DNA from 4 places in the Paenibacillus sp. FSL R5-0923 genome. Region 3 is predicted to be linked to each of the others. Evidence: riboswitches for the same ligand, from Rfam matches in the RefSeq annotation. Region 3 holds a riboswitch; each other region holds the start of a gene.
The links. Region 3 has a riboswitch for cyclic di-AMP ahead of MKX35_RS00750 (hypothetical protein). Riboswitches for the same ligand answer to the same signal wherever they lie in the genome.
Positions count from the first base shown of each region.

Region 1: it holds a riboswitch for cyclic di-AMP, as region 3 does, so the genes downstream of both, MKX35_RS08380 (TrkH family potassium uptake protein) here and MKX35_RS00750 (hypothetical protein) in region 3, are expected to answer to the same signal.
Region 2: it holds a riboswitch for cyclic di-AMP, as region 3 does, so the genes downstream of both, MKX35_RS02840 (C40 family peptidase) here and MKX35_RS00750 (hypothetical protein) in region 3, are expected to answer to the same signal.
Region 4: it holds a riboswitch for cyclic di-AMP, as region 3 does, so the genes downstream of both, MKX35_RS03190 (3D domain-containing protein) here and MKX35_RS00750 (hypothetical protein) in region 3, are expected to answer to the same signal.

Region 1 covers NZ_JBBPAT010000001.1:1,862,177-1,868,275, forward strand. Annotated here, with positions in the region: gene uvrC (excinuclease ABC subunit UvrC) at 1-1,649, shown strand, start outside; gene MKX35_RS08375 (CPBP family intramembrane glutamic endopeptidase) at 1,738-3,423, opposite strand; cyclic di-AMP (ydaO/yuaA leader) riboswitch at 3,738-3,919, shown strand; gene MKX35_RS08380 (TrkH family potassium uptake protein) at 4,054-5,349, shown strand; gene MKX35_RS08385 (potassium channel family protein) at 5,363-6,031, shown strand.
Region 2 covers NZ_JBBPAT010000001.1:640,963-647,061, forward strand. Annotated here, with positions in the region: gene MKX35_RS02825 (M1 family metallopeptidase) at 1-1,472, shown strand, start outside; gene MKX35_RS02830 (hypothetical protein) at 1,484-2,314, shown strand; cyclic di-AMP (ydaO/yuaA leader) riboswitch at 2,529-2,667, shown strand; gene MKX35_RS02835 (C40 family peptidase) at 2,721-3,149, shown strand; cyclic di-AMP (ydaO/yuaA leader) riboswitch at 3,509-3,650, shown strand; gene MKX35_RS02840 (C40 family peptidase) at 3,656-4,147, shown strand; gene MKX35_RS02845 (GNAT family N-acetyltransferase) at 4,403-4,888, shown strand; gene MKX35_RS02850 (c-type cytochrome) at 5,016-5,372, shown strand; gene MKX35_RS02855 (4a-hydroxytetrahydrobiopterin dehydratase) at 5,464-5,751, opposite strand; gene MKX35_RS02860 (hypothetical protein) at 5,980-6,099, opposite strand, start outside.
Region 3 covers NZ_JBBPAT010000001.1:160,567-166,665, reverse strand. Annotated here, with positions in the region: gene MKX35_RS00760 (hypothetical protein) at 1-159, opposite strand, end outside; gene MKX35_RS00755 (hypothetical protein) at 176-667, opposite strand; cyclic di-AMP (ydaO/yuaA leader) riboswitch at 801-966, opposite strand; cyclic di-AMP (ydaO/yuaA leader) riboswitch at 1,387-1,576, shown strand; gene MKX35_RS00750 (hypothetical protein) at 1,767-2,183, shown strand; gene kdpF (K(+)-transporting ATPase subunit F) at 2,310-2,387, shown strand; gene kdpA (potassium-transporting ATPase subunit KdpA) at 2,400-4,076, shown strand; gene kdpB (potassium-transporting ATPase subunit KdpB) at 4,093-6,099, shown strand, end outside.
Region 4 covers NZ_JBBPAT010000001.1:712,876-718,974, reverse strand. Annotated here, with positions in the region: gene MKX35_RS03200 (HD domain-containing protein) at 1-1,110, shown strand, start outside; gene MKX35_RS03195 (TatD family hydrolase) at 1,222-1,992, shown strand; cyclic di-AMP (ydaO/yuaA leader) riboswitch at 2,190-2,419, shown strand; gene MKX35_RS03190 (3D domain-containing protein) at 2,701-3,864, shown strand; gene rnmV (ribonuclease M5) at 4,041-4,592, shown strand; gene rsmA (16S rRNA (adenine(1518)-N(6)/adenine(1519)-N(6))-dimethyltransferase RsmA) at 4,589-5,473, shown strand; gene yabG (sporulation peptidase YabG) at 5,545-6,099, shown strand, end outside.

The DNA.
Region 1 (6,099 bases), 1.7 Mb from region 3:
AAATAACGAATGAAACTCACCCTCGGCTTGAAGTCACACGCCGGGTGATTAAAGATAAAGCAAAATATTTCGGCCCTTATCCTAATGGTTATGCTGCACAGCAAACGAAAAAGCTCCTCGATCGTATGTATCCGCTCCGTAAATGTGGCGTAATGCCAAAGGAAGTCTGTCTTTACTATCACATGGGCCAATGCTTGGCGCCGTGTGAGAAGGAAGTGCAGAAGTCCGAGTATGAGCAGATTACGCAAGATATCGCTGCTTTTCTGAGCGGAGGTCATGATGCGGTTAAAAAGGATCTACAGCAGAAGATGCAGGAAGCTGCTGAGGAATTATATTTTGAACGGGCGAAGGAACTGCGGGATCAGATTATCCATATTGATGCATTGATGGAGAAACAAAAGATTAACACCACAGATACTAAGGATCGTGACGTATTTGGTTATGCGGTAGACAAGGGATGGATGTGTGTACAGATTCTGTACATGAGACAAGGGAAGATGATTCAGCGCCACTCCTCTGTCTTTCCGTTCTATGGGGAAGCCTACAGTGACTTTATGTCTTATGTGACGCAGTATTACAGTGATAATCCTGCTCTGCCGCAGGAGATTCTTCTGCCGGATGTGCTTGACGAGGAAGCAGTGGTTGATAAAGAAGCTAAACCGGCGATTGTCATTGCTGCTCCAGCCGAAGAAGATCTACAAAAGGGGGAAGAGACCCCCGAATCGCCTGAAGAAGTTGAGGCCCGTGAAATGGCCGCTGCGGAAGCATCAGCAGCAGGTGTCGTTGATGCTGCAGGTGGCGCCTCTATTCTACAGGAGTGGCTCGGCACCAAAGTGCTAGTGCCACAGCGTGGCCTCAAGAAGCAGATGGTCGGTATGGCCTGCCAAAATGCTACAGTCGCAATCGACGAGAAGTTCCGGCTTATTGAACGAGATGAAGTACGTACCTCTGGTGCTGCAATGAGCTTAGGCGAGAGCTTGGGGCTCGAACGCTTAAGCCGGATCGAGGCGTTCGATAACTCGAATATTCAAGGGACTAATCCGGTTTCTGCGATGGTTGTCTTCATTGATGGCAAGCCCGCACGAAAAGAGTATCGTAAATATAAGGTTCGTACGGTGGTGGGTGCGGATGATTATGGAACGATGCGCGAGGTCATCCGGCGGCGGTATGAACGGGTGCTGAAAGAGAACCTGCCGATACCAGATCTTATCGTAGTCGATGGTGGTAAAGGGCAGATATCCTCAGCTATTGATATTCTGGAGAACGAGCTGGGGTTATTCATTCCGGTCTGTGGTCTCGTCAAGGATGATAAGCATAAGACGGCTCAGCTTTTGGTTGGAGATCCGCCAGAACCTGTCGCTTTGGCTCGGGATAGTCAGGAATTTTATCTGTTGCAACGGATTCAGGATGAGGTGCATAGATTCGCCATCACCTTCCACCGTGAACAACGTGGGAAGTCCATGGTTACTTCTAAACTGGACTCCATACCAGGTATAGGCGAGAAGCGGCGCAAGGCGCTGCTTAAGCATTTCGGATCGCTAAAGAAAATTAAAGAAGCCTCCATAGAAGATTTTAAATCACTTTCTATTGGCGAAAAGCTGGCTAGTCAAATTCTTGAGGCGCTCAAGGATGAAGAGCCAGCGACATAGGCATTCGAAATACTGGAATGATGTATACGTAAATATAAAAAAGGTGTCACAGCAGTTTTCTGCTGTGACACCTTTTTTAATTATAGGTTTAAATTACAGATGTAGGTTCAACCGGCTTAGGTTCTGATTTTTGCGGTGGATTAAACCGATAGACGATGTAGGCGACTATGAACGGCATGATAATCGCGAAGATACCAGCCCCTACATTCACGCTTTCCTTCATAAAGATCAGCGTAGCGCCCATCAGAATGCTGTCAAACACGACGTGACTGAACATGACGGCAATAAAGCCGTAACGAAGGAAAATATAGCTAAAGAGCAAACCAATCACGGTCAGCTCAATAGGACGGGAACTGATGGGGTAGATCGGATACAGCGTATGGCCAAACGCCCAAACCAGCGTGGTGATCAGGCAAGCAATGAACGTGCTTCGGAATACTTTTTTCAACATAGGAATTCCGAAAAAACGATAAATGGCTTCCTCGGATAAACCAGCGAGCCATGCAACGATGGGCAGCAGCCAAGCATATCTCATGTTGTAAGGAGATTGAGTAGCGTCAGTAGTGGACCAGTTCTGCAAGGTAAGTGATAATACGATGAACATAAGGGTCTGCACCCCTAGCAGCACGAATGCCCAGACGTATCCAGCCCGGATACTATCCAGAACATATTTTCCATAGCCAGGCTCTTTAGCACGAGGCCATGGGTTCATTCCCTCTTCTTTTTTCCATAGGCCGTCCCCTCCAACTAAAGAAAAATAGAGCAGGGAGGACATTAGGAGGCTATATAAGGCATAAATGATGAACATTATGACGGAAGTTATCTGAGCCTCGAGTCCTTCGCCTGAGGATTCAGGGAGCATATTATAGGTGCTGATCATCATGATTACAAAATAAGCTGAGCTTAGGAATATTCCACGCTTAAAGGAGGTATGTTCTCTTCTAAGTATGCTGTAGATGAGTGCCAGAATTCCTAAAGCTAAAGTAGGCAAACCGTAGCCGAATAAAGTAAACTTTTCCGCGAGAGAGGTCTGGTCCTTTACATAGGAGGTATGCCAGGCTGGAGCGGTGAATCCTGCTTTAAAGCTGGATACCTGTTCGCCAGTGAAATCGAAATAATAGTGTAGTAAGGATTCGCCGATCTGAACGGAACGATCTGTATACACGAGCCCGTAGTTTCCCGTATTCGATTCAATTTGTAGCTTGGCGGGATTTACATCCCATTCCTGAAGCCAGGGACGGGCAAGATTTTCTTTTTGTGCAAGTGATAAGGTAGTACCCTTGTCCTCTTCTTTTGCACTGGTGGATACATTGTTTGGTAATCCGGTACCTGATCCTTCTGCACCTTGTGTGAAAGCGACAACTGCACCAGTATACATATTGAGGTCAACAGAGATCAGTGGCTCTTGTTCCGCTGAAGGACTAAGTGTTACACGAAAGATGTCAAAAGGATATCGTTGATCCAATTTCTTTTTTGTATAGTCCTCCAAAAGCTTCTCGCGGGACATATAACCATAAAAGGAAGAGTCCGTATCGTACAGTACATTCCACTGATCGGTTGGTGCTTTGGTGTAGTTCAGCTTTTGTTCTGCGAATGATATGGCTTTGTCGCGGGCTTCCGCCTTACTGATGACAGTAGTATCTTCCCCAGCAGGGCTATTTAGCACCGAGGGAGCAATCTGAAACATAATAAATAGAATAAGACCGATAATGCCCGAGATGATGAGCCTCATGGAGAGGGCACGTTGCTGTAATGGCTGGCCAACGGGATTCATGTAACGCCTCCTTGTAAACTGACAATGTTATGTTCCATTATAGTATTAGTGCCATGATAGTTACAAAAATCATCGTATATTCTTTTTATGGGTAATAGAGATATTATAGAATAGGTAGCTGAATATATACCATGAATTTAAGGTGATTATTTCTTCATTTTTCATGAAAATCGATGCAATTGCAGGGAAAACACGGAAAAGTGATGAGAAAAGGCACTCTTAGTGGTACATCCTCTCCAAACCGCATTTTTCATATGAATCACCATTAATAGTGTCTTTGTGATTTATCGAAATAACATATATAATTTGTATGCAATTGTATATAGCCGAATTTCAGGTGAAAACGGGGGAACCATAAGAAGTAATGAAAAGATGAGTATACGCCATAGGCGTTGTCTTTATTCATCAGGGGTGAATTTCGTTCTAGGAACGAATAGGGCAGCCTGCACAGTCCGAATCCGTCAGCTAACCTCGTAGGCTAATTTACTGCAGGAACCAAGGGTAGCATTGGTTTTCCAGTGCTTTTTTTGTTGGAATTCTTTAAATTTTGATAAGAGGGTGAGCGTAGTGGCTTCACAGTTTCGCAGGGTTTCTGAATCAAAGTTCCTGAAGCTCTCTCCGCCTCAGATTATGGTGCTTGGTTTTGCATCGATCATTCTGATTGGAGCCTTGCTGCTAATGCTTCCCATTTCGAGTACCAGTGGGAATGTTGTGAGTTTTATTGATGCGTTGTTTACTGCAACATCGGCCACCTGTGTGACAGGACTTGTGGTGCTGGACACCGGTACGACATTCACCATTTTTGGGAAAACCGTAATTATGGTGCTTATCCAGGTTGGTGGCTTAGGGTTTATGACAATGGCGACCTTATTTGCCATGATGATGAAACGCAAAATTTCCTTGCGGGACAGACTGATCCTTCAGGAAGCAATGAACCAAGGCTCTATGGAGGGGATTGTTCGACTGATCCGGAGAGTACTTATTTATTCCTTGGTCATCGAAGGCTGTGCAGCGGTGCTTCTGTCCATACGCTGGGCGTTTGATATGCCACTGGGAAAGGCCATTTATTTTGGAATATTTCATGCGGTGTCTATGTTTAATAATGCTGGATTTGATATTTTCGGGGATTTCCGGAGTTTAACCGATTATGTATATGACCCGCTAGTGAACATCGTGGTGATGTTTCTGATTGTCTCTGGCGGTATTGGTTTTATTGTCATGTCGGATCTGGTGGAGTTTCGTGTCAAACGTAAATTATCTTTGCATAGCAAAGTTGTACTCTCCACCACTGCAGGGCTTATTCTTATCGGCGCTTTGGTTATTTTTATATTTGAATTTACGAATCAGCGCACACTGGGGAATTTAAATTTCGGCGGCAAAATATTATCGGCATTCTTTCAGTCGGTATCGCCCCGAACCGCTGGCGCCAATACGGTGGATATTGCCGGACTGCGGCAAGCCTCACAGTTCTTTATGGTTATTCTTATGTTTATTGGTGCATCTCCAGGATCAACAGGTGGCGGGGTCAAGACTACAACCTTTACGATTATGATTGGTGCAGTAATCGCGATGCTGCGCGGACGTGAAGATGTTGTACTGTTCCGCTACCGATTGGCGCAGGAGCGTATCTATAAAGCGTTGACGCTAACATTACTCGCTTTGCTATTGGTCCTCACGGTGTCGATGTTACTGTCCACAACAGAGGATAGTAATTTCTTAGCGATATTATTTGAGACGACCTCAGCTTTTGCCACGGTGGGACTAACCATGGGGCTGACACCTGAACTGTCTATCTTCGGCAAGATTCTGATCTGTCTGACCATGTTTGCAGGTCGGCTAGGTCCATTAACATTAGTGTATGCGCTTGGACCTAAACAGGGTAAACCATTGTATAAGCACCCAGAAGGTAAAATAATTATTGGATAGGAGTTAATCCGAAATGAAAGCACAGCAATTTGTAGTAATCGGTTTAGGCCGCTTTGGCTCAAGCCTTGCACTTGAGCTGATGGAAATGGGCTACGAGGTGCTCGGCATTGATCACCATGAGGAGCGTGTGGAGGAAATGAGCGATCACCTGACGCATGCGGTAGTGGCTGATGCTACAGATGAAGGAATTATGCGCTCGCTCGGCGTACGGAACTTTGACTGTGGGATTGTAGCGATTGGCGACAATATGGAACGAAGTATTCTGGCGGCGATTTTGTTAAAAGAGATTGGAGTCAAGCAAGTAGTAGCCAAGGCGATCTCGATCCTTCATGGTCGTGCGTTGTCCAGGCTGGGCGTGGACCGGGTTATTTTTCCGGAGCGGGATATGGGCATTCGTGTGGCACATCAGCTCGTGACACCCAATTTGCTGGATTATATTGAACTGTCCAAGGATTATAAAATCGTCGAGCTAACCGTTCCGTCTTGCATGAACGGGAAAAGCTTGTCAGATTTAAATACAAGAGCGAAATATGGCTGCAGTATTGTTGCCCTGAACCGGGAAAGTGGAATTATAGTGGCTCCAACGGCACATGATCATTTGAGTGAGGGCGACGTTATGGTAATCATTGGTTCTAATGAAAGTATTGATCGATTTGAGGATGAAGTTGTAAACCAAGATTAAATAGATAAGCCCTCCGTCCTTTACATGGGACGGAGGGCTTTTTTAATTAAGGCTGCACGCAGAGGTAT
Region 2 (6,099 bases), 480 kb from region 3:
CACTCCTAAAGGTACATCTCCCACAGCCGGTTAATGGTGGAGAAAGTGTCACGCTTAAACTCCAGTACGAGGTCCAGCTCCCCAAAATATTTGCCCGTATGGGCGCATCAGGCAATTTCGTGATGGCTGGGCAATGGTTCCCTAAACTTAGTGTATACGAGCCTATGGGCACACGCGGGGTTAAGGAGGAAGGCTGGGATTTGCATCAGTACCACGGCACCTCTGAATTTTACAGCGATTTTGGCATCTTTAATGTAACGATTGCGGTTCCTTCCGACTACACGGTAGCTGCGACGGGATTTCCTGTGAAGAATGCCAAGCTAAAGCAAGATCAAAAAATATATCAGTTCTACGCTGACGATGTCCATGACTTTGCGTGGGCGGCATCCCCTGATTTTACAGTAGCCGAAGAAGCCTTCTCTACGCCAGAAGTGCCTGGTGTACGGATTAAGGTGTATCTCGATCCATTACACAAAGACTTAAAGGAACGATACCTTCAGGCCGCTAAGGCAGCTCTGACCTACTTCAGCAAATGGTATGGTCCTTATCCCTACTCGACTCTGTCTATTATCGTTCCGCCTAAGGAGGGGAATGGGGCTGGAGGAATGGAGTATCCAACACTCATTACAGCGTTTGGAGCCACAGACTCTTCTCCTGACACCTCACTTGAAAGAACCGTCGTTCATGAAATTGGCCATCAATACTTTTACGGCATGGTAGCCAGCAATGAATTCGAGGAGGCTTGGCTAGATGAAAGCTTCACTTCTTATGCTGAAGACAGACTCATGGAGCAAGAATATGGCATCAAAACGAATCTCCCTCTTCAGTCCAGCTTGGTGACCAAATCAGAGCCGCTAAATTTAGAGACATGGAAATATGCCGGGGCAGAATCCTATAGCCGGAATGTGTATATTCGCGGAAAGCTAGTACTTAAGGATATTGAACGCCAAGTAGGCACTAAGGCAATGAACAGCATCATGTCCACTTACGCACGTAAATTCCGTTTCCAGCACCCCACTACGTCTGATTTTCAAAAAGTCATTGAGAAGGTAACCAAAAAATCATGGCAGCCTTATTTCGAAGATTATATTTATGGTGGTGGTGCTCCTGATTTCTCAGTAGATACGATTACGATTAAAAAGAATGGCAACAGCGATGCTCAGAGCTATGAATCCATAGTAAAGATTACAAACAAAGGGAGCCATTACGTTGACGTTCCCATTAAATTCACATTCGCCGATGGCTCTGCTACAGAGCGGGTCTGGAGCGGTGAAGGAGCAGAGACTACCTTCCAATTGTTAAGCGATCAGCTTCTTCTCTCTGCTGAGGTTGATCCTGAGCATACCATTCTGTTAGAAAACAAACATCTTAATAACTTCAGACTGGCGGAAATAGAGCCCAAAACGCTCTCCCGATGGACATTAAGTGTAACTAAACTAGTTGAAACCGTGCTCGGAACTCTTGTCTGGTGAGGTGAATGATTGTGAGAACATCGATAACCCGCGGCTGGCAAAGCATGAAGGAGCAATTTTATATTCTGATTCTGCTCTTCATCTACCGACTGCTCTGGGGCTACTTTATGTACGGCTTCATCCGGTCTGCTATCGTTCCAATTCTACTGCGTTATCCAGATAAAGACGCTGGAGGCAGCGGAATGGGTAGACTACTCTATTATGTCGAAGGGCAGTTCAGCTTGAACACAGATCCTGCGATACGTACTTGGTTATGGATGTTCCTAGGGCTTGTTGTCTTACGACTGCTACTCTCCCCCTTCATAAGGGCAGGATTACTGCATGAACTCCATCAGGAGCGAAAAGGAGAGCGTGGCCTGTTCTTTTTTCCCGGTATGAAGCTTTATGGATTTCCAGTGTTTATCTTCAGTCTAATCGAATGGGTGCTGGCTCTACTTCCGTTATACTGGCTTGCTCCAAAAATGTACGGGCTATTCTTGTCCTCCTTTCTGAACTACTCTTTGTTACTTCATCTAGTTCCATACGTATTGGCATGGCTTATATACATCTTTATCGTGCGCCTGTTCCTTCTATATATGCAGTTTGGTTATACCAGCGGCACGGGGATGTTCTCCTCCATATTCATTTGCTTGAAGTCGCTGATTCCGGCAATAGGAATTTCAATCATACTTGGTGCAGCAGGCCTGATCCTTTTGCTAGTGTGCGGACTAACGGGTATCTTCTGTCCTGGCCTACCAGCACTTCTTATTCGTCAACTTTCATCACTGCCCTCAACACTCTTCAAAATGTGGGGAATTTCAGCTCAATATCATCTATGGCACAGTAAAGCATTTCCACAATAATTTGAAGCATTACAGAACATAATATAAGAGTCCCGGTTCCTGAATCAGGAGCTGGGACTCTTTCGCGTTATAGACAAATTATGAGGATTTGCAAAATCGTAAAGACTTTGTTACAATAAGTCCTGTTCCATTGGTAACAAGTTTGTAATCATTTGAAACGATTTCTACATAACTTCATGTATTTGTCGTAGTCATGTCGATAAGTCACTATCTGGTGCATAAAACGCCGAATTCCTTGCACCGGGAAGTGGGGGAACCATATTTTGGGTGAATTGATCTCGCTTTGCAGTGATCATAGGGGAACCTTCTACCGAATCCTTAAGCTAACCTCACAGGCATTGGAAGGGGTACAATTTTTTTGAAGAATTTAAGAAAAGCATGCGTCGCTGCGGCGCTAGGACTTGTGATGGCGTTCTCTATTGGTGGAGGAAGTGCCTTTGCAGATTCTAAGATGGACAGTGTTATTTCAAAGACAATTGGAGTTGCCTATAAAACCGGAGGCACTAGCACTGCCGGGTTTGACTGTTCTGGATTTACTACGTATGTATTCAAGAAGGTGGGTCTTTCTTTGCCCCGTACTTCAAAAGCTCAATATAATGTCGGAACTCCTGTAGCCAAAAGCAAATTGCGTTCAGGTGACCTAGTTTTCTTTAACACATTGGGCAACGGCGTATCCCATGTCGGCATTTATGTTGGAAACGGAAAATTCGCACAATCATCATCTTCATATGGCGTGACCATCACTTCACTTAGCCAGTCCTACTGGGCCAATCGCTACGTTGGTGCTAAAAGAGTAATGAGTACTTCCTCATATCAAGCTATAGCCTACGATTAATACTTCCCCACAACTATAACCTCACAATTACATTATATAGACCTGGGTTTGATTATTCACTTAATCGAATCCAGGTTTTCTTTTGCCTTATTATATTCTTTACACCTCTAGAACGGACTTTAAACACTTTTATTTGATAAAAATTTCAATAAATATAAAAATTAGTTTAATATTATCGCTTACATATGCATTTTGTCTTTAAAAAAACGAATTTTTCTGCATGATTATGTTAAAAACGATTGCCAAGCGGCACTCTGTTTGTTACAATAACTGCAGTAAGATTTTAGTAACATTTTTGTAATCATTAAGTTGTTATTTACAAAGGTTTTGTCATGTATTGATTACAAGCTATTCCTAATCAACAGTATCAGCCGAGTTTCCTAACTATTAGGAAAACGGGGGAACCAACTTTGGGTGAATTGACCTCCATTTTTAGAGGGGTCATAGGGGACCTTCAACCGAACCCTTAAGCTAACCTCGTAGGCATCCGGAAGGGGTATAAACTTTTGAAGAAGAAGCTAGCAGCAGCAGTACTTAGCTTTTCCATTATTTTCACCATCGGAGCAGGAAGCGCTTTCGCGGATTCCAAAATGGATAAAGTGATCGACAAGACCATCGGAACTAAGTACGTATCCGGCGGCATCTCCACAAATGGATTTGATTGCTCCGGATTTACAATGTATGTATTTGATAAAATTGGTATAAACCTACCACACCAATCAGGTTCCCAGTATCAAATGGGTACTGCTATCTCCCAAGATGATTTAAGATCTGGAGATCTTGTATTCTTCAATACAAGTGGTAAGGGTGTCTCCCATGTCGGTATTTATGTCGGTGAAGGCAAGTTTGCACACGCATCTTCCTCACGCGGTGTAACGATTAGCTCCCTGAGTGATAGCTACTACGTGAAACGCTACATCGGTGCTAAACGAATTATGAGCACGGATGCTTATCATTCTGTTGCTTCTGAGACAGAAGATAATGATGATGTTCAATAAGTAAATCGTACATAGGCTCTTTTCCAAGATGTTGATTCTTGGGGAAGAGCTTGTTTTTTGTCTTATTTAGTATTTACCCCTCTCAGAATTTGTAAAACAATAATCCTAATAAATTTCTGAGTCGACCATGCCTCTTTTTGTATATAATTAGTTACAAGCATAAACGCCTTCGATGTCCTTATAAGGACCATAAGTATTTTAAGCTAGAAATATAAGACATTTAAAGTTCCCCCGTGAAAGGAGGTCCTTGACCTTATGATAAATCCCTCTGTTACTTTTCATGTAGCGCCTATGGAGACCAGTCACGCGGAAGAGGTTTGCAACTGGGATTACACTGCCCCTTATAATATTTACGGCTGGATGCCGTGGGAGCAAATGCAGGCTCTTGGAATCGAGTTCGGTGACCCGCAGCTACGGAATGAGCAATATGTCTCCATACTAAATGGGCAAGGGATTTTGTGTGGATTCGCGCAGTTGTTTCCAATGGAAGGTGTTGTTCGCTTGGGGATTGGTATGCGCCCTGATCTATGCGGTCAAGGTCTAGGGAAAATATTCATGGATGCAATCGTGCAAGCAGCCTTAATTCGTTATCCTGAGCGTGAGATTGATCTAGAGGTATTGACCTGGAACCAGCGGGCGATCCGAACTTACCAAAAGTGTGGATTTACGATTACCGATACGTATGAGCGCCTAACCCCCACAGGAAACAAACCTTTTTATTGCATGGTCTATGATAAATAATATTAAATTCCATATTTTTCAATGATTTGATGGCATTATCGTTCATTTTTTTGTCACAAACCCTATGATAACGCTTCACCTTGAGCTATAATGTAGGGAGCAGCTTACATAGAAGGGACGAACTGGGATGCAGAAATGGATCATGAGCGGTTTGTTTTTTGCCGCCTGTGCCTTTGCGGTAGTACTTATGTTTACACTTCCAGGTAAAGAAGAGGTAGCTGAACAGAATAAGCCGACGATGCCGGAAGTCCAATTGGATGCGGCAAAGGCCGAAGCAACCGTGAAAGCCAGCTGTATCACCTGTCACGGCGATCAGCTTCAAGGTGGAGTTGGACCCAGTCTTCAAAATGAAGGCGGTCAGCATGATGCTGAAGAAATCTACAGTATCGTCACTAAAGGACGAGGTCAAATGCCTTCCTTTAAAGAAAAGCTAGCCCCTGAGGAGATTGCAAACGTCGCCCTCTGGCTCTCAGAGAAAAAGTAACAGTAACTACTACCTAAGCAACTAAAAACGCCCGTGCCAGAAGATAGTTCACTATCTTCGCACGGGCGTTTATTTATGAGTTTAGGTGACACTAACGATTTTTCTCAAAGGCTTCATTAAATTCATGTGCCTCTCGAATATCTAGAGCTGTAATACCGTCTTCCTCATTTGATTTCAGTCGTAAAGTCACTGTCTTATAATCAATCGTAATATGTGGATGGTGATCAAAGGCTTCTGAAATGGTGGCTACTTCATCAACGAAAGCAATACCCTTCATATATTGGCTGAACATATATTTTCGCACCATGGTATTCTCTTCCAGCTTCCAACCTTCCAGCTTGCTGATCTGCTCACGCAGTTCTTCTTCGGTAAATAACAATTCGTTTCCTCCCTTACTAAAAATTGCAGTAAAATCCGCAGGTCCCTTTACTCGTCTTATTCGTTAAACAAAACATCCCTTAGCTTCTGAGGTCCAAGGGATGTGCCAGGATAAAGGCAATATTTTCGATTAAATGTATTCAAGAATCCCAGCGATTATAACTCGGCTACACCAATTTTAACACGGGCTACTAACTACGGGCAAATTACGCCCCGCCGCCGCCTCTTCTTAAATCAAAACAACAGAGGCTAAATCCTCTTCTCCGACTAAAATATTAATGCGGTGCGTGTCCTTATCGTAAATGATAACGCCGCTCCCCACCTCAATCATAGGTTCATTACCCAGCGC
Region 3 (6,099 bases):
ATTGGCAGAGATAAGACATGCCCCCCAGCTGCTACCTCCTTTACAGGTAAGTTTCAGGATGCCATAACGGCTGTCTTGATCAGCCTCCATTCCATAGTGAATAGGCTCTGGTGAATCAAAGACGAATACTTCTATGCGAGATAGTCTTCGCTGGTCCATGACAGGTTTCTCCTCCTTAGGTTTCCAAAAGCTTAAGATTTACATGGTGAATGACGTTAGCCTTCTCTATACAGGCGAGCATTTCAGCTTCATTCTCACAGACTGCGGCATGCTCCAGCCATAGTCGGAATTTCTGTTTGCGTATAACGGATAAATGTAAGGGAAAGGTGTTGCGGGATCTCATTACGTACCAACCGACTGCAACGTCTTTCCACGGTTCCTTAAAAGCGGTGAGCCACGGAAAACGTTGGTGTGCTGACCAATCCTGCAGCTGTTGCTTTTCTCGGATATTTTTATATATTTCGTATATAATTGTTCGGTCCATACAGTATTCACAGGTAGATGGGCTGCTGAAATGGCGAAGTGATTCAATCTGCTTCTGACCAAAAGCATAGCCGACAATAGTTCTGTGATGATCCTCTTCGAACCACAACGCTCCAAAGCAAACATAATTTAGACTTATCGGCTCAAGTAGCCCTTGCTGAGTTCCCCAATAATAGTGTTTCATTCCTTTCACCCCGTCCAGCATGCTATCACCCTATAGATTCAGGTAACGCAAAAACCGCAGCAAGAGGAGGACCTCTGCTGCGGTTTTGGAATACAGGTATACACATACCTGTGCCAAAGCGTGGCGGATCAAGGGTCTCTCTCTTTACGCTTACGAGGTTAGCTGTCGGATTCGGACGGTGAGAGTCGCCCTACCTATGTGAGACTTGAACAGTCTCCTTCGGATTCACCCCAAGTAGGCCATGTGGCCTGATGGTTCCCCCGTTCCCTGCAAATACAGGAACTCAGCGTTGAATGTATTTTGTGAAATAGATTCAACCCGAATCATACTCTTTTCAAGGTGTTTCTGTAAAAACAGAAAGTGTTCTTTTGAGCGCGATTTAAACCAAATCCTGCCTACTACGACGGAAAAGGGAACCAAATAGGTATTTATTGCGAGTTATCGGGCTTCTTCCTCGCTTAATCTCGACTTCTTGTTTTCTTACCTATAAAGGCGATTTTTTGAGATTTCTACATTTGTGGTGAATAAAATCACATGGTATGCCCGCTTTTCGCTAATGGATTAAAACTCGAGTAAACAAGAGATATAGAGAGATTGGATATCAAGTAAGCGCTATCCAACGCGAAAATAGTTTTTAATTTGCATTATTTTGGCATCAATCAGGTTTTACAATTCTTCCTGCATAAGGGTATGATTACTCCTGTTTCAACAACAATCGAATATTTGATCCGCTTAATTTCCGATAAGGAAAGCGGGGGAACCAACAATCGGCAGACGATGTGAGAGTCGGAAGCCGGTTATGGGGTGAATCCTGTAGAAGATGCGAGTGAGCTCGCATCTATACAGGTAGGGCGACTCTCACCGCCCGAATCCGACAGCTAACCTCGTAAGCGTATGGAGAGAGGATGAGTGCAATGTGACCGCTAGCGAGCCACAGAGGAGAATCCTTTGTGGCTTTTTGCTGTGCTTTTTTAAGCAAAGCATTTATGGAAAACCTCACGAAGAGGTCGTTATATTCATCATTAGCGGTAGCTTTTCTTTCAAGATCAGGGTGATCAAGCTCTGATCTTACAAGCAAAGCATTTGAGGAGAATAAGAGATGACAGATCAGAATGAATATGTACTGGTATGTGCGCCAACGAAGGCAGGCGAACATTTTATTAAGCTTCTAAAATTCAGAGGCATTAAGATGGCCGGATTGACCAACAACTTGCCTGAGAAGGCCCTACTCGAAGAGATGGGGATTGAACAAGTCGTTCTAGTTGATACCCGCCATCAGAATACTTGGTTTCGCCCGCCGTTCCCGGTAGGACGGGTATATCTGTTCGAGAGCAGCTTTACGTTATGCTGCCGCTACATTCAGATGTGCCGCACTTGGACGACGCAGCCGATTTTTGTAATCACAAGCTCAATAAATCCTAGATTGGTCTATAAAAGACTTGGTGCAAGTTATGTAATCTATTCCCACAGTGGTGATGCTGATTTTCTAATCGATAAATCACCTCATCAAGGATAAAAGAAGGAGTGCGGGAGATATGATGGATCTGTATATGGTAGCTTCGTTAGCTGTAATTTACGGGTTGTTTTATGGATTTATGCGCTGGTGCGCAGGTGTAGTTGAGGATACAGGGAGGGATAAGTTGTGATTCTAGTAATCGCTGTTACCCTACTGTTGTTTGTATATCTGGTTTACGCATTGATTCATCCGGAGAAATTTTAAGGAGGGGCATTCATGGGCATTTTGCAAATAGTTGCTGTAATCGTAATTCTTATCTTGCTGGTTAAGCCGATGGGCACGTATTTATATTATGTATTTTCTAATGAACCGAACCGTACGGATCGATGGTTTGGAGGCATGGAAAAAGGAATTTATAAGCTGATCGGCCTGAAAAAACGGGACGGTATGTCCTGGAAAAAGTATGCGCTTAGCTTTGTTTTAACGAATATCGTACTGGTTACTTTCAGTTATATCTTTCTTCGATTGCAGCGGGGATTACCGCTAAATCCGAATGGAATTGCGGATATGGAACAGACGCTTTCGTTCAATACGGTGATCAGCTTTATGACTAATACAAACCTGCAGCATTACAGCGGGGAGACGGGACTTTCGTATTTTTCACAAATGGCTGTCATCACGATGATGATGTTCACGTCTGCAGCGAGCGGATTTTCTGTTGCGGTTGCCTTTGTCAGAGGAATCACAGGACGGAAATCAGTCGGGAACTTCTTCGAGGATTTCGTTAAAGCACATATTCGTGTATTCATTCCTCTAGCTCTGCTGGTTTCATTGGTACTCGTAGGACTACATGTGCCACAAACGCTCAAGCCATCACTTGAAGTCACTACACTAGAGGGACAAACGCAACAAATCGCTATCGGTCCAGTAGCTTCTCTGGAATCGATCAAGCATTTGGGTACCAATGGTGGCGGCTTCTTCGGAGCCAATTCATCACATCCTTTTGAGAACCCTAATCCACTTACGAACGTTCTGGAGATTCTCTCTATGTGGATGCTGCCAGCTTCGCTCCCTTATATGTACGGATTGTTTGCCAAGAACAAACGTCAGGGCTGGGTAATTTTTACCGCAATGATGACCTTATTTGTTCTGCTATTAAGCCTAAACTTCTATGCTGAATCAAAAGGTAATCCGGCGATCAATGCACTAGGAATCGAATCTTCACAAGGTAGCATGGAAGGTAAAGAGGTACGCTTCGGCATACCGCAGTCTTCCTTGTTTACTTCAGTAACAACCGCAGCTACGACAGGTAGTGTTAACAATATGCATGATACGCTGACGCCGCTGGGAGGTATTACGCCTCTTGCACTGATGATGCTCAACAATGTCTTCGGTGGTAAAGGTGTCGGACTGATCAATATGCTGATGTATGCGATTCTGGGTGTCTTCCTGTGCGGTCTGATGGTCGGCAGGACACCGGAGTTCCTCGGACGGAAGATAGAGGCCAAGGAGATGAAGCTGATTGCCATTGCGATCCTTGTGCATCCGTTCATTATCCTTGTGCCAACCGCAGCTGCGTTCCTGACCGATTTGGGGCAAGGGGCAATTACGAACACTGGATTCCATGGACTCAGCCAAGTGTTATATGAATATGTCTCTTCTGCCGCGAACAATGGTTCAGGATTTGAAGGGCTTGCAGACAATACAACTTTTTGGAATGTCACAACTGGGATTGTCATGCTGCTAGGTCGTTATGTCTCTATCATTGCAATGCTGGCGGTAGCAGGTTCTCTGCTTAAGAAGAAGCCGGTTCCTGAGACGATTGGCACGTTCCGCACAGACAATGGACTGTTTACGGGAATTCTGATTGGTACAGTAGTGATTATCGGTGCGTTGACGTTCCTGCCGGTCATTGTACTCGGCCCCATTGCAGAATATCTAACCTTACGGTAGGAAGAGGGAGAATAAGATGAGTACTGTAAAAAGAAAAAAGCTGCTGACGGGACCCATACTCCTTAGCGCTGTAAAGGATAGTTTTATAAAGCTTAACCCAGTAACGCTAATCAAAAATCCAGTCATGTTCGTGGTAGAGGTCGGTACGATCATTGTCCTCCTCATGGTGCTGGCTCCTGGATATTTTAATGCAGAGCAATCGAAAGGCTTCAATATCACAGTGTTGTTCATTCTGCTATTTACAGTGCTGTTTGCGAACTTCGCTGAAGCACTGGCGGAAGGCCGGGGTAAAGCCCAAGCCGATTCGCTCAAAAAAACAAAACAAGATATCACAGCTAACAAACTGGTTGGAGGGTCGGTGAAAACAGTATCCTCCTCCGAACTGCGTAAAGGGGATATCGTCATCGTCAGTCAGGGTGAACTCATCCCTGGTGACGGTGAAGTGATTGAAGGGCTGGCTTCCGTAGATGAATCAGCGATTACAGGTGAATCTGCACCTGTAATTAAGGAAGCTGGTGGGGACTTTGGTTCCGTTACAGGCGGCACGCGGGTCGTCAGTGATGAGATCAAAGTCAGAATTACTAGTGATCCTGGTGAGTCGTTTCTAGATCGGATGATTTCCCTCGTTGAAGGGGCGAAACGTCAGAAGACACCTAATGAAATCGCGCTAAATACGCTTTTGATCAGTCTGACGCTGATTTTCCTGATTGTAGTAGTAACCTTGCGGCCGATTGCAACTTATCTAGGTGTTGATCTTGATATTCCCGTCATGATCGCCTTGTTGGTCTGTCTGATCCCGACAACTATCGGGGGACTGCTATCCGCAATCGGAATAGCGGGTATGGACCGGGTGACCCAGTTTAATGTACTCGCGATGTCGGGTAAGGCCGTTGAGGCTGCTGGCGATATTAATACGATGATCCTAGATAAGACCGGTACGATTACCTTTGGGAACCGGATGGCGAGTGAATTTGTACCAGTCGGAAATGAATCCGAAGCGGAGCTTACGGCATGGGCGGCCATCAGTTCCCTAAAGGATGAGACGCCTGAGGGACGTTCTGTAATTGAGCTGGCCAAAAAGCTGGAACGCAGCTATGACAGCAAGCTTGCTGAAGGTGGCGAATTCGTAGAGTTTAAGGCCGAAACTCGGATGAGTGGTATTGACCTGCAAGATGGACGCTGCGTACGCAAAGGTGCGGTAGACTCCGTGAAGAAATGGGTACAGTCGAAAGGCGGTGTCATTCCCGCGAACCTCGACAGTAATTCTGATGCCATCGCCCGGATGGGGGGGACCCCGTTAGCGGTTGCGGTAGACAATCGGATCTATGGACTTATTTACTTGAAGGATACCGTTAAGCCAGGCATGAAAGAGCGGTTTGATGAGCTGCGGAAAATGGGGATCAAGACCATCATGTGTACGGGTGACAATCCGCTGACCGCAGCTACGATTGCCCGTGAAGCGGGGGTAGATGATTTCATCGCGGAAAGTACACCTGAGGATAAAATAGCAGTTATTCGCCGCGAACAGAACGAGGGCAAGCTGGTTGCGATGACTGGGGATGGTACAAATGATGCCCCTGCCCTTGCACAAGCTGATGTGGGCTTAGCCATGAATAGCGGTACTACAGCTGCTAAGGAAGCAGCAAATATGGTCGATTTGGACTCTGACCCTTCGAAGATTATTGAGGTCGTGGCGATTGGTAAACAGCTGCTGATGACGCGGGGTGCGTTAACAACCTTTAGTATCGCGAATGATATCGCGAAGTATTTCGCCATTATTCCGGCGATGTTCATGCTCGCTATTCCTGAAATGGAAGCCCTGAATGTAATGGGACTAGGCTCGCCAAGCTCGGCTATAATATCCGCCTTAATATTTAATGCGATTATTATTCCGCTGCTCATCCCACTGGCTATGAAGGGTGTGTCGTATAAAGCTATGAGCTCTACGAAGCTGCTTGGACGCAATATATTTATCTATGGGCTAGGCGGAGTGGTAGTTCCTTTTGCGGGCATCAAGCTCATT
Region 4 (6,099 bases), 550 kb from region 3:
TTTTCTCATTCCCTAGGGGTTTACGAAATTACACGTAGAATTATTTCGCAATTTGAACGAAGCGGGTATAAGGATTGGATTCCTGAAGAAAGTCTGCTCACCTTGTGTGCGGCCTTGCTGCATGATCTGGGACATGGTCCATTTTCCCATTCTATAGAAGAAGCTTTTGAAATGAATCATGAGGATTGGACTTGTCGAATTATTCTGGAGGACACAGAGATTACTGAGATCTTGCGTGATGTGGAGGAGGATTTTCCTCGTAAAGTAGCCTCTGTAATCGCTAAAACTTATGAGCACGAAATTGTTGTAAATCTGGTTTCCAGTCCACTAGATGCTGATCGCATGGATTATTTGCTGCGTGATGCGTACTATACAGGTGTAAACTATGGGACGATCGACATTGATCGGATTTTAAGAATGCTGCGTCCTTATAATGGTCGAATTGTTGTAAAAGAATCGGGAATGCATGCCATTGAAGATTATTTAATGTCGCGTTATCAAATGTACTGGCAAGTCTATTTTCATCCGGTGACACGTAGCTCAGAGATTATTTTGCGACAAATTTTCCGTAGAGCAAAGGAGCTTTTCCAAGAGGGGTACAATTTTAGTTTCATGATTAATCCGCTGGAGGATTTGTTCCGTGGTGAGGTGACAGTGAAGCAATATTTAATGCTAGATGAAGCACTGGTACAGACGGCTTTTATGCAGTGGACACTTGAGAAAGATGAGCTACTAAGTGACTTGTGTACCCGTTTTATTCATCGTAAACTGTATAAATATGTTGAGGTGGAGAATCTCGATACAGATATGATTTCTGAAATTCGCAGCAGTTTTGCGGCAGCGGGACTTCACCCAGAATATGATTTGGAGATTGATTTTCCGACAGATCTGCCCTATGATGTGTTCCGTCCGGGAGAAGCTTTTGACAATAAACAAATTCTGCTGCTTGATCGGCATGATCATCTGCGGGAAATTTCAGAGGTGTCGGATATTGTGCGTTCTATTAGCGGCATTCACCGTGGAAGATATCATCTTTATTTTCCTCAGGATAAGTTGAGAAATGCGCTTACGCGATTGCCTGCTTCTATTGCAGAGATTTTTGCAAAATAATACAAGAAAATATGGGATTTTTGACAAGAAGAGTAGAAATATAAGATATAACGGATAGCTTGAAACTTATATTGTCTTATATTTAAAAAAGAACAAGGAGTGAGGGTTAAAATGTTTCTGTTTGACACACATACGCATCTGGATGCACCTCAATTCGACGAGGATCGCGAAGAAGTTATCGCTCGTGCTGTAGAAGCAGGAGTTAGCAAGATGATTAATATCGGATTTAATCGGGAGACGATTCCCTCAACGATGAAGCTGGCGGAATCTTATGATTATATTTATGCGGCAGTGGGTTGGCATCCTCAGGATGCAATTGATATGAAAGAAGGAGATCTCGATTGGATTGCTTCTCTATGCAGTCATAAAAAAGTAGTGGCTATTGGTGAAATCGGACTGGATTATTACTGGGATACTTCTCCCAAGGATGTGCAACATGAAGTTTTTCGCAAGCAAATTGGACTAGCCCGTGAACTAAATATGCCGATTTGTATTCATGATCGTGATGCCCATGAGGATGTTGTACGGATTTTACGGGAGGAAAAAGCAAATGAGGTTGGAGGCGTGATGCACTCGTTCTCAGGAAGCTGGGAAACAGCTAAAATGTGCTTGAATCTTGGTTTTCATTTATCCTTTGGAGGACCCATTACGTTCAAAAATGCAAGAGTGCCAAAAGAAGTGCTTGCGCAGACCCCACTAGACCGATTATTGATCGAAACCGATGCTCCATATTTGACTCCACACCCCTTCCGCGGGAAGCGAAATGAGAGCGCTCATGTGAAGCTTGTAGCAGAGGCAGCAGCTGAAATTAAAGGGTTAACATGGGAAGAATTGGCTAAAATAACGTATGCGAACGCACTGGAACGATTTGGGATTGAGTGAAAACGGGAGCAAAACAGGCGAAAAATAGAGAATGGCCGATATATTAAACTTTTTTAATATAAAAACGGCTGAATATTACAATATTTTAACCATATTTTTGCGTAAACGTGGTTGAATCGTCCTTTACAACATGCATCAAAACAGGATATCATCTTTTCAGTGATGTGAGCTGTGTTATAGTGACAGCCATTGATTCATGGATCGTCTCGCTGAGTCTCCGTATGGAGAACGGGGGAACCAATATTGACCTGCCGCATGCCTGTATTTTAAATACGGTTTAGACGTGCCGTAGGACAGTATTTGATTTCTTCACGTGGTCTTTGGGGTGAATTTAAGGGCAACCGCCATGAGCGGGTGACCTGAAATAGGGCGTCTCTCTTTCGTCCGAACCCGACAGCTAACCCCGTAAGCGCAAGTAAGAGAGGCAACCTCGTGCACAAGCATTCTCTATTCTGATATTGGAGAAGCCACGAAAGAGTCCTCAGTTGAACTCTTTTTAGGCTTTTTTATTTTTGAATAAATAGAATGTTGCCCACATACTGTTATATAACAGAGGTGGGAGTAGCTGTGCCGAGCAGGCGATCCATGAGCAGGAGACGCTAAGTTATTACGTGCGTGTCCTGTGACAATCTCAAATAGTTTCGTCAAAGGAATTCAGTCCTCATGATATACAATTGACGACGGGGCTATGTAAGGAGGATGGAGAGAATGGGCGTATTCCAACCAGAAGTATCCCATGATTCGCAGTCATCCAGCAGGTCTTTCGCATTACGGTGGGAGCAAGTAAATACTCGCGTACTTTTACTTGCAGGCGTGATTTCAGTCGCTATCGCGCTACTTATTCTGCTGTACGTACACGGTCAAAGTAACAAACAATTATTTTTAGTAATAGACGGGCAAACACAGACGCTTGAAACGCGAGAAGCGCTTCTTGGTGATGTGTTGGAGAAAGAGCAAATTTCGCTGCAGCCGCATGATGAACTATCTTTAGGACTGAGTGATGAAATAAAAGACGGTGACCGTGTCGTTATCAATCGTGCGCAGAAAATTAGTCTTACTGCGGATGGAGCAACAAAAACGTTATATACGACCGAAGACACAATTGGTAAAGCAATTGAGAAAATGGGCATTACCCTAGAAGGTCATGATAAGATTTTCCCTTCGTTAGACACCACCATTTCTGCAAACATGGAGGTTAAGATTGTTCGCATCAACAAACAGACTGTACAGCGATCAACTAACTTACCCTTCAGAGTCATCAAGACAGCAGACCCCTCCCTTACTGTGGGAACAGTTAGAGTGGCACAGGCAGGCAAACCAGGCGTCATGATTCAGCATATTGAAAAGATCTACCAAGACGGAGAACTGGCCTCTATGCGCATGATTGGTAAGGAAGTACAAACGGTAACGAAAGATAAGATTATTGCCGTTGGTACCAAAGCACTTCCTAAGCCGGCTGTAGCTAAGACTACAACAACTTCCAAATCAAACACCACTTCAAAAACGGCTAAGGTTAGCGCCAAGACTAATAACGTCACAAGCAAGGCTGGCGTAGACTTTGAGTACAAGAAGATGATTAAGAACGTCTCCATGACAGCTTATTCATCAGAAGAGCCAGGTATTGGTACCAAAACTGCCTCCGGAACACGCGTAACGGAAGGTCGTACAATTGCGGTAGACCCGAATGTAATCCCTATTGGCTGGTGGGTATATATCGAGGGGCTTGGATTCCGCCGAGCAGAAGATACTGGCGGTGCCATTAAAGGCAATAAAGTAGATGTCTATTACGATTCACTGAGCCATGTCCGTAATTTCGGTCGTAAATCACGTACCGTTTATGTGATTGGACCTGTGAAGCCGGAGTTAAACTAGGCTGAAGCTTTTGCAAATTATTCTTTGATAAGCTATAGTGATGATAACCGTTAAGGAACGCCAGATGATCATTTCGTTGATCGCAGAGCAACCGCTCATCACTTATACATTCTTTAACCAAAAGAAGAGGAGCGAAACCTCTTCTTTTTTGCTTTTTTTGGAAGGAGTCAAGAGATATGATTAAGGAATTAATTGTCGTTGAAGGTAAGAGTGATACCGTCGCTGTTAAACGTGCTGTAGAAGCAGATACGATCGAAACAGGGGGCTCGGCTGTAGACCGGACCGTAATTGCGAAGATCGCGCTTGCTATGGAGCGTAGAGGAGTAATTATCCTTACTGACCCGGATCACGCGGGTGAACGAATTCGTAAGATTGTGTCCGCAAAGGTGCCGGGCTGCAAGCATGCCTTCATTCCGGAGAAGGACGCAACCCGCAAGGGAGATATTGGTGTGGAGAACGCTTCTCCAGAGGCGATTCGTCATGCGCTGCGGAATGTACATACCTCTTTTGAAGGTGCACCTGCTTTAATTGGACTTGATGATCTAATGGCCGCTGGAATGCTTGTACATCCTCGGGCAGCTGAAAGACGTATGGCACTTGGTAATTTGCTTGGAATCGGATATTGTAATGGCAAGCAGCTGTACAAGCGGCTGGCGATGTTTGGAATTACGCGGGAGGAATTTGCCGGAGCTCTCGCCCAAATTGATCAGGGGGGCATTACTTCATGAGTGGTAGAGAGGAAATTTCGACTCCAAAACGGACGAAAGAAATTATTCAACGTTATGGATTCAAGTTCAAGAAGAGCTTAGGACAGAATTTTTTGATTGATCAAAATATATTGGACAAGATTGTTGACGCTGCTGGGCTAGATAGTGAATCAGGGGCATTGGAAATCGGTCCTGGGATTGGTGCCCTGACGGAGCGTTTGGCGCTAACCGCTGGTGCGGTGACTGCTGTGGAGATCGACCGTAGGCTGATTCCTATTTTAAGGGACGTACTTTCCCCTTATCCGCATGTAAAGGTTCGTAATGATGATGTTCTGAATGTAAATCTGCAGGAGCTGTTCAAAGAAGATTTTGCATCCGTGAACAAGGTAAGCGTAGTTGCCAATCTGCCGTATTATGTAACTACTCCGATTCTGATGAAGCTGCTCGAAGAGAAGCTTCCGCTTGATAACATCGTTGTAATGATTCAGAAAGAGGTTGCGGAGCGTATGGCCGCTTCTCCGGGAGGAAAGGAATACGGGAGCCTTAGCATTGCCGTGCAGTACTACAGCGAGCCTGAGCTCGTCTGTATTGTGCCGCGTACGGTGTTCATTCCTCAACCTAATGTGGAGTCCGCTGTAATCCGTCTAAAGGTAAGAGAGCGTCCACCGGTAGAGGTTGAGAGTGAGAAGCACTTCTTTGAGGTCGTCCAAGCTTCTTTCACACAGCGTCGCAAGACGATTGCTAACAATCTCAAGGCTCGTTACTTCCCTGAAGAGGGACGTGAGCGTCTGGAGGCTTTACTCGCAGAAGCTGGTATTGAACCAACCCGTCGTGGAGAAACGTTAAGTCTAGAAGAATACGCCCGATTGAGCGGTGTTCTGTTAGCTGCTGGAATTGAATAAGCTAAAAACATAGCTAGTTATGAACCAACTGAGGCCTTTGCCCATACGATGGGGTAGAGGTGGTGGTTGTAATGAATTTAGGAGACTTGGTCGTTCGTAAATCTTATGGCGGAGATTTGACTTTTCGTGTAGATCATATTGTGCAGGACAGAGCCGTCATTAAAGGCACAGATTTCCGTCTGTTGGCGGATTCTCCTCTGAATGACTTGGTTCAAGTGCCTCCTACCCGAATTACGGAACGAGGACAGCAGGCACAGATTAAAGCGAATGAATCACTGACACAGCTGCGGAAAGACCGACAGGAGCAAAGTCAGCGGAGCGGGAGCGCTCTATCAGAAGGAGCATGGGCTCCATCGCCCAAGGAAGCTGCTTATTTTGAAGTACCGGGGAAAGTACTGCATCTGGATGGCGATCCAGCGTATTTGAATAAGAGCCTTAGCTTATACGAGCAATTGCGGATCCCTGCTGAAGGTCATCATGTTCATGAGTCCGCAATGGCTGACACTTTATACCGGCTGCTGCCCCGCGTGCGTCCAGATATTGTGGTGATTACCGGTCATGACGGGGTGCTGAAGCAACAGCATACTTACGATCTTCACAGTCTGAGCAGCTATAAAAATTCGCAA